DNA from 2 places in the Nocardioides candidus genome. Region 2 is predicted to be linked to the other one. Evidence: riboswitches for the same ligand, from Rfam matches in the RefSeq annotation. Region 2 holds a riboswitch; the other holds the start of a gene.

Region 1 (3,396 bases), on a different contig from region 2:
GCAACCTCGGCTGCAGCGGCGTGGGGGTCGCGCGCCGGGTGACGCTGCCGCTCGTGCTGCCCGGGCTCGCCTCGGCCACCGCCCTCGTCGCGCTGGCGGTGGCCACCGAGCTCACCGCGACCCTCCTCCTCGCTCCGCTCGGCACCGACACCCTCGCCACCCGGTTCTGGTCCGACGCCGCCGCGATCGAGTACGGCGCCGCCGCCCCCTATGCTCTTGCGCTGATCGTGCTGTCGATCCCCTCGACGTGGATCCTGGGAAGCCTGAGCGTGAGGAACGGGTCATGACCAGCGGCTCGCACCCGCCCGCGGCGCTCGAGATCGAAGGACTCGAGGCCGGCTACGGCCGCACCGCCGTGCTGCGGGGACTCGACCTCGCGGTCGGCGACGGCGTGACCGCCATCCTCGGCCCCTCCGGCTGCGGCAAGACCACCCTGCTGCGATCGGTCGCCGGGTTCGTCTCGCCGACCGCAGGCACGGTGCGGCTCGCCGGCACCGAGGTCGTCAGCGGGCGGCGCGCGATGCCCGCCCGACTGCGGGCGATCGGCTACGTGCCCCAGGACGGCGCGCTCTTCCCCCACCTCTCCGTCGCGCGCAACGTCGCCTTCGGGCTGCCGCGCGCCGAGCGCGGCGACAGCTCCGCGCGGGTCGCGGAGATGCTCGACCTGGTCGAGCTGCCCCGCAGCATGGCCGGCCGCTACCCCCACGAGCTGTCCGGCGGGCAGCAGCAACGGGTCGCCCTGGCTCGCGCGCTCGCGCCGCGGCCCGGGCTGGTGCTGCTCGACGAGCCGTTCTCCTCCCTCGACGCGTCCCTGCGCGAGGACACCGGCCGCGCCGTCGTACGCGCGCTGCGCACGGCCGGTGCCGCGGCCCTCCTGGTCACCCACGACCAGGGCGAGGCGCTGTCGCTCGCCGACCAGGTCGCGGTGATGATGGACGGCGCGTTCCTGCAGGTGGCCTCGCCCACGGCGGTCTACCTGACGCCCGCAGAGCCCCGGGTGGCCTCGTTCCTCGGGCACGCCTCGCTCGTGGAGGGCGAGGTCGTCAACCACACCGAGGCACGCTGCGCGCTCGGCGTGCTGCCGCTGCGCACGGCGCGCGAGGCCGGGCTGGTGCGGCTCGCCGTCCGCGCGGAGCAGATCCAGATCCGCAACGCCAGCACGGCTGGAGGCGGCGACGGTGCCCCGGCGGAGGTCGTCGACATCAGCTTCTACGGCCACGACGCGACGGTCCGCGTCCGACTGGACTCCGGCGAGGAGCTCGCCGCGCGCACGCCCGCCACGTCGGTGCCCACACCCGGCGACCGGGTGTGGGTCGGCGTCGTCGGCGACGTCGTCGCCTTCACGGTCTGACCGGGCGCCCACCGGGGCGCCGTCGGAGCAGCGACCGGGCGCCGGGTTGACCTCCTGGCACGGCGTTGCCTACGGTCCGTCCTACAACTTCACACCGCGCCGTTCGAACCGCAGCGGGAGAGTCCTCGTCCTCACCAGGAGCGAGGCGCCGAAGGAGCAAGTCTCCCCGAGAATCTCTCAGGCCCCGTTACCGCTGAGGCGAGGCGAACTCTGGAAAGACAGGTCACCCCCGTGCCCTGCACCCACGGTGCAAGCCGCCCATACCGCGACGGTGAAGCTCTCAGGTACCGATGACAGAGCGGGGAGGTCACCCATCCGCGGGTGCCGCGTCGCGCGGCACCACCACCAGGGAGCCTCCCGCACATGCCATCATCGGCGTCTCTTCAGACACCCCTGCACGCCCTCCACGAGGCGCTCGGCGCCTCGTTCACCGACTACGCCGGCTGGCAGATGCCGGTCCGCTACGGCTCGGAGACCGCCGAGCACCACGCGGTCCGCACCACGGCCGGGCTCTTCGACCTGTGCCACATGGGCGAGATCGAGGTCACCGGCACCGAGGCCGGCCGCGCCCTCGACCGTGCCCTGGTCGGCCGGCCCTCGGCCATCCCGGTCGGTCGCGCCCGCTACACGATGATCTGCGACGAGGACGGCGGCATCATCGACGACCTCGTCGTCTACCGCCTCGGTGACGACCGCTACCTCGTGGTGGCCAACGCGGCGAACACCGCTGTCGTCGCGGCCGCGCTCACCGAGCGTGCCGGGGGCTTCGACGCCACCGTGCGCGACGCCACCGACGACTGGGCACTGATCGCGGTCCAAGGGCCGACGGCCGCGGCCGTCGTGGCCGGCCTCACCGATCTCGACCTCACCACGCTGAAGTACTACGCGATCGCCGAGACCCGGCTCGCCGGCGCCGACGTCCTGCTCGCGCGTACGGGCTACACCGGGGAGGACGGGTTCGAGGTCTACTGCGCCTCCTCGGAAGCCGCCGCGACCTGGCTCGCGCTCGGCTCCGCCGGCGCGGAGCACGGCCTGGTGCCCGCCGGCCTGGCCTGCCGCGACACGTTGCGGCTCGAAGCCGGCATGGCGCTCTACGGGCACGAGCTGACGAGGAGGACGACGCCCTACGACGCCGGGCTCGGAAGGGTCGTCGTGCACGACAAGCCGGAGGGCTTCGTCGGCGACGCCGCCCTGCGGGCACGGGCCGCCGCCGAGCCGCGCGCCACCCTCGTCGGCCTGCGGCCGGCCGGACGACGGTCCCCGCGCGCCGGCTACACCGTCCTCGACCCGGCCACCGGCGAGGCGGCCGGCACGATCACCAGCGGGTCGCCCTCGCCGACGCTGGGCCACCCCGTGGCGATGGCGTACGTCGCCCCGCACCTCGCGACCGTCGGCCTCACCGTGCAGGTCGACGTGCGCGGCAGCCGGGAGGACGCCGAGGTCGTCGACCTGCCCTTCTACCAGCGGACCACCTAGGCGACCGCGTCGCCCACCCGCCCACCGACACCTCCAGGAGCACGACCATGACCAACCCCACCCACCTGAGCTACACCATCGAGCACGAGTGGCTCGAGACCACCGGCGACACCGCCCGCATCGGCATCACCGCCTTCGCCGCGGACGCGCTCGGCGACATCGTCTTCGTCGACCTCCCCGCCGTGCGGAGCACCGTCGTCGCCGGCACGCCGTGCGGCGAGCTCGAGTCCACCAAGTCCGTCAGCGACCTCTTCGCCCCCGTCGACGGAGAGGTCGTCGAGGTCAACCAGGCCGTCGTCGCCGACCCCAGCCTCCTCAACTCCGACCCGTTCGGAGCCGGCTGGCTCTTCGTCGTCCGGGTGACCCGTTCACCCGAGCTGCTCGACGCCGCCGCTTACGACGGGATCGCCCGATGAGCACCGTGCCGACCACGACCGGGAGCCACGACGAGCCGCTGGCGTCGTACGACCCCGAGGTGCACGCCGCGATCCGCGCCGAGCTCGGGCGTCAGCAGTCCACCCTGGAGCTGATCGCGTCGGAGAACTTCGCCCCCGTCGCGGTGATGGAGG
Region 2 (3,396 bases):
CACCACCGTGGGGGATGCAGAACGTCTTGTGCAGGTTGAGGTGGGAGACGTCGCCGCCGAACTGCCCCGGCTTGGCGTAGCCGAGCAGGGCGTTGAAGTTGGCACCGTCGATGTAGACCTGACCGCCGTGCTCGTGCACGATCTCGCAGAGCTCGGTGATGGTCTCCTCGTAGACGCCGTGCGTCGAGGGGTAGGTCACCATGATCGCGGCGAGCGTGGCCGAGTGCTGCGCGCACTTGGCGCGCAGGTCGTCGAGATCGACCGTGCCGTCGTCGTTGGCCTTGACCACGACGACCGACATGCCGGCCATCACCGCGGACGCCGGGTTGGTGCCGTGGGCCGACGACGGGATCAGGCACACCCGGCGGTCGTGGTCACCGTTCGCGTCGTGGAACGCCCGGATCGCAAGCATGCCGGCGAACTCGCCCTGGGCGCCGGCGTTGGGCTGGATCGATACCTTGTCGTAGCCGGTGACCTCCGCCAGCCAGCTCTCGAGCTGGGCCACCAGCTCCAGGTAGCCGGAGGCGTCCGACGCCGGCACGAAGGGGTGCAGGTCGGCGAAGCCCGGCAGCGAGATCGGCTCCATCTCGGTGGTGGCGTTGAGCTTCATCGTGCAGGAGCCGAGCGGGATCATGCCGCGGTCGAGCGCGTAGTCGCGGTTGGACAGCCGCGCGAGGTAGCGCAGCATCGACGTCTCGCTGTGGTGGGTGTTGAAGACCGGGTGGGTCAGGAAGTCCGTCGCGCGGCGCAGCCCGCCGGGCAGCGCGTCGGAGGTGCTGCGGTCGACGTCGTCGAGGTCGACCGGCTCCAGCCCGAACGCCTTGAGCACCGTCGAGACCGTCGCCCGCGTCGTGCACTCCGAGGTCGAGAGCGCGACGTGGTCGGCGTCGACCTGACGCAGGTGGACACCGAGGCTGCGCGCCGCGGCCACCACTGCCCCTGCGCGACCAGGGACGGCCACGGTGAGGGTGTCGAAGAACGTCTCGTTGGCCGGTGCGAACCCGCCTTCGGAGAGCGCGCGGGCCAGCACCGCGGCGTAGCGGTGGGTCCGGGTCGCGATCTGCTCCAGGCCCTCGGGGCCGTGGTAGACGGCGTACATCGACGCGGTCACGGCCAGCAGCACCTGGGCCGTGCAGATGTTGGAGGTCGCCTTGTCGCGACGGATGTGCTGCTCGCGCGTCTGGAGGGCGAGGCGGTACGCCGGCCGGCCCTCCGCGTCGAGCGAGACACCCACGAGCCGGCCCGGCAGCTGGCGCTCCAGGCCCGCGGCGACGCTCATGAAGCCGGCGTGGGGCCCGCCGTAGAAGAGCGGCACGCCGAAGCGCTGGCTCGATCCGATCACGACGTCGACGCCGAAGGCGCCGGGAGCCTCGAGCAGGGTGAGGGCGAGCAGGTCCGCCGCGACGACGGCGAGACCGCCGCGCTCGTGCACGGCCTCGACCAGCGGGCGGGGGTCCAGGATCCGGCCGGAGGCACCGGGATACTGGATCAGCACGCCCGCGAGGTCGCCCTCGGGGAGCCCCTGGGTCAGGTCGGCCACCACGACCTCCATGCCGATCGCCTCGGCCCGGGTGCGCACCACGTCGATGGTCTGCGGGAGCGCGTCGGCGTCGAGCACGAACGGTCCGCTGATGGAGCGCCGGGCACGGTGGACCAGGGCCAGCGCCTCGGCGGCGGCGGTGCCCTCGTCGAGCAGCGAGGAGCCCGACGTCGGCAGACCGGTCAGGTCGCTGATCATCGTCTGGAAGTTCAGCAACGCCTCGAGCCGGCCCTGGGAGATCTCGGGCTGGTAGGGCGTGTAGGCGGTGTACCAGCTCGGGTCCTCGAGCACGTTGCGGCGCACGACGGGAGGCGTGATCGTCGCGTGGTAACCCAGCCCGATCATGCTCTCCAGAGGACTGTTCGCACCGGCCATCGCCCGGAGCTCGGCCGCGACCGCGGCCTCGCTCAGCGCTGCGGGCAGGTCGAGCGGCGCGGTCGTGCGGATGGCCTTGGGCACCGCGGCCGACATGAGCTCCTCGAGCGAGGAGTAGCCGAGCCGGTCGAGCATCGAGGCGACGCCGGCGTCGTCGGGGCCGAGGTGGCGGCTGAGAAACGGCAGCGCGGCGTCGAGCTCGGGCAGGGTGGGGACGTCGGACAAGGGAGACACCTCAGGGATCGTTCGATCTGGTCGCCCTCCCCCTCTGTCACCGCGACGATGAGGTTCCAGAGTTGCCCGGCCGCGCGGTCCAGGGTGCCTGAGAGGTTCCGGGGAGGATTTGCCCCTTCGGCGCTGGGCCAGGCCCAGACTCTCCCGCGCGGGATCAGCAGGGCCGACAGTATCAGCCCGGGTGCGGTCGGCTCGAGGCTCAGCCCGCGTTGCGGGCGGCGCGGCGAGCGGCGAGCTCGTCGCCGGCGAGCGTCTCGCCCGACTCGGTCGTCTCCTGGGCGGCGTGCTCGCTCGGCAGCTGGGCCAGCGTGCCCTCGATCTCGCGCCAGACACCGCCGATCGCGATGCCGAAGACGCCCTGCCCGCCCTGGAGCAGGTCGATGACCTCGTCGTTGCTCGTGCAGTAGTAGACCGAGGCGCCGTCGCTCATCAGCGTGACCTGCGTCAGGTCGTCGGTCCCGCGCTCGCGCAGGTGGGTGACGGCCGTGCGGATCTGCTGCAGCGAGATGCCCGCGTCGAGCAGCCGCTTGATGACCTTGAGGATCAAGATGTCGCGGAAGCTGTAGAGCCGCTGCGAGCCGCTGCCCTTGGCACCCCGCACGCTGGGCTCGATCAGGCCCGTGCGGGCCCAGTAGTCGAGCTGGCGGTAGGTGATGCCGGCGGCGTTGCAGGCGGTCGGCCCGCGGTAACCGAGGTCGCTCGGGAGCGGCGACACGTCGTCGGTGAAGAGCAGTCCCTGCTCCTCGGCGACGCCGGCGGCGACGTCGGCAGCCTGGCTGCCTGCGTCGGGCTGGTGCTCGTTCACGCGGTCCTCCGCTCGGTGGGGGTCTGGCGTCGGCCCCGCGAAGGAGCCGACACATCAAGGTACGGCGCGGTGTGAGGGTCGGTCAAAGACCGCGGCCCGGCGTGTCGCAACTCTCACCCTTAAGTTGAGGGTTAGCCCCGTTCAGTGGGCTTCGAAGTCCTCCGGCGAGACGTGGTCGAGGAACTCACGGAAGCGTTCGACCTCGTCCTCCTGCTCGGCCGGGACGGCGAGACCGGCCTCGTCGAGCACCTCGTCGGCACAGAAGATCGTGGTGCCGGTGCGCAGCGCGAGCGCGATCGAGTCCGACGGTCGTGCGCTCACCTCGACGCCGGAGCCGAAGACGAGCGTGGCGTAGAAGACGCCGTCCTTGACGTCGGTGATGCGCACCTGGGTCAGCTCGTTCTCCGTGGCCGACAGGATGTCCTTCATGAGGTCGTGCGTG

Evidence for each region. Region 2 has a riboswitch for glycine ahead of gcvP (aminomethyl-transferring glycine dehydrogenase). Riboswitches for the same ligand answer to the same signal wherever they lie in the genome.
Region 1: another riboswitch for glycine. It lies ahead of gcvT (glycine cleavage system aminomethyltransferase GcvT); the one in region 2 lies ahead of gcvP (aminomethyl-transferring glycine dehydrogenase).

Annotation. Positions count from the first base shown of each region.
Region 1 covers NZ_JBGGWC010000001.1:830,619-834,014, reverse strand. The annotation lists gene ACAX67_RS04100 (ABC transporter permease) at 1-287, shown strand, start outside; gene ACAX67_RS04095 (ABC transporter ATP-binding protein) at 284-1,351, shown strand; glycine riboswitch at 1,456-1,554, shown strand; glycine riboswitch at 1,556-1,658, shown strand; gene gcvT (glycine cleavage system aminomethyltransferase GcvT) at 1,715-2,827, shown strand; gene gcvH (glycine cleavage system protein GcvH) at 2,875-3,243, shown strand; gene glyA (serine hydroxymethyltransferase) at 3,240-3,396, shown strand, end outside.
Region 2 covers NZ_JBGGWC010000006.1:18,346-21,741, forward strand. The annotation lists gene gcvP (aminomethyl-transferring glycine dehydrogenase) at 1-2,140, opposite strand, end outside; glycine riboswitch at 2,215-2,306, opposite strand; gene ACAX67_RS21020 (MerR family transcriptional regulator) at 2,349-2,954, opposite strand; gene ACAX67_RS21025 (bifunctional nuclease family protein) at 3,096-3,396, opposite strand, start outside.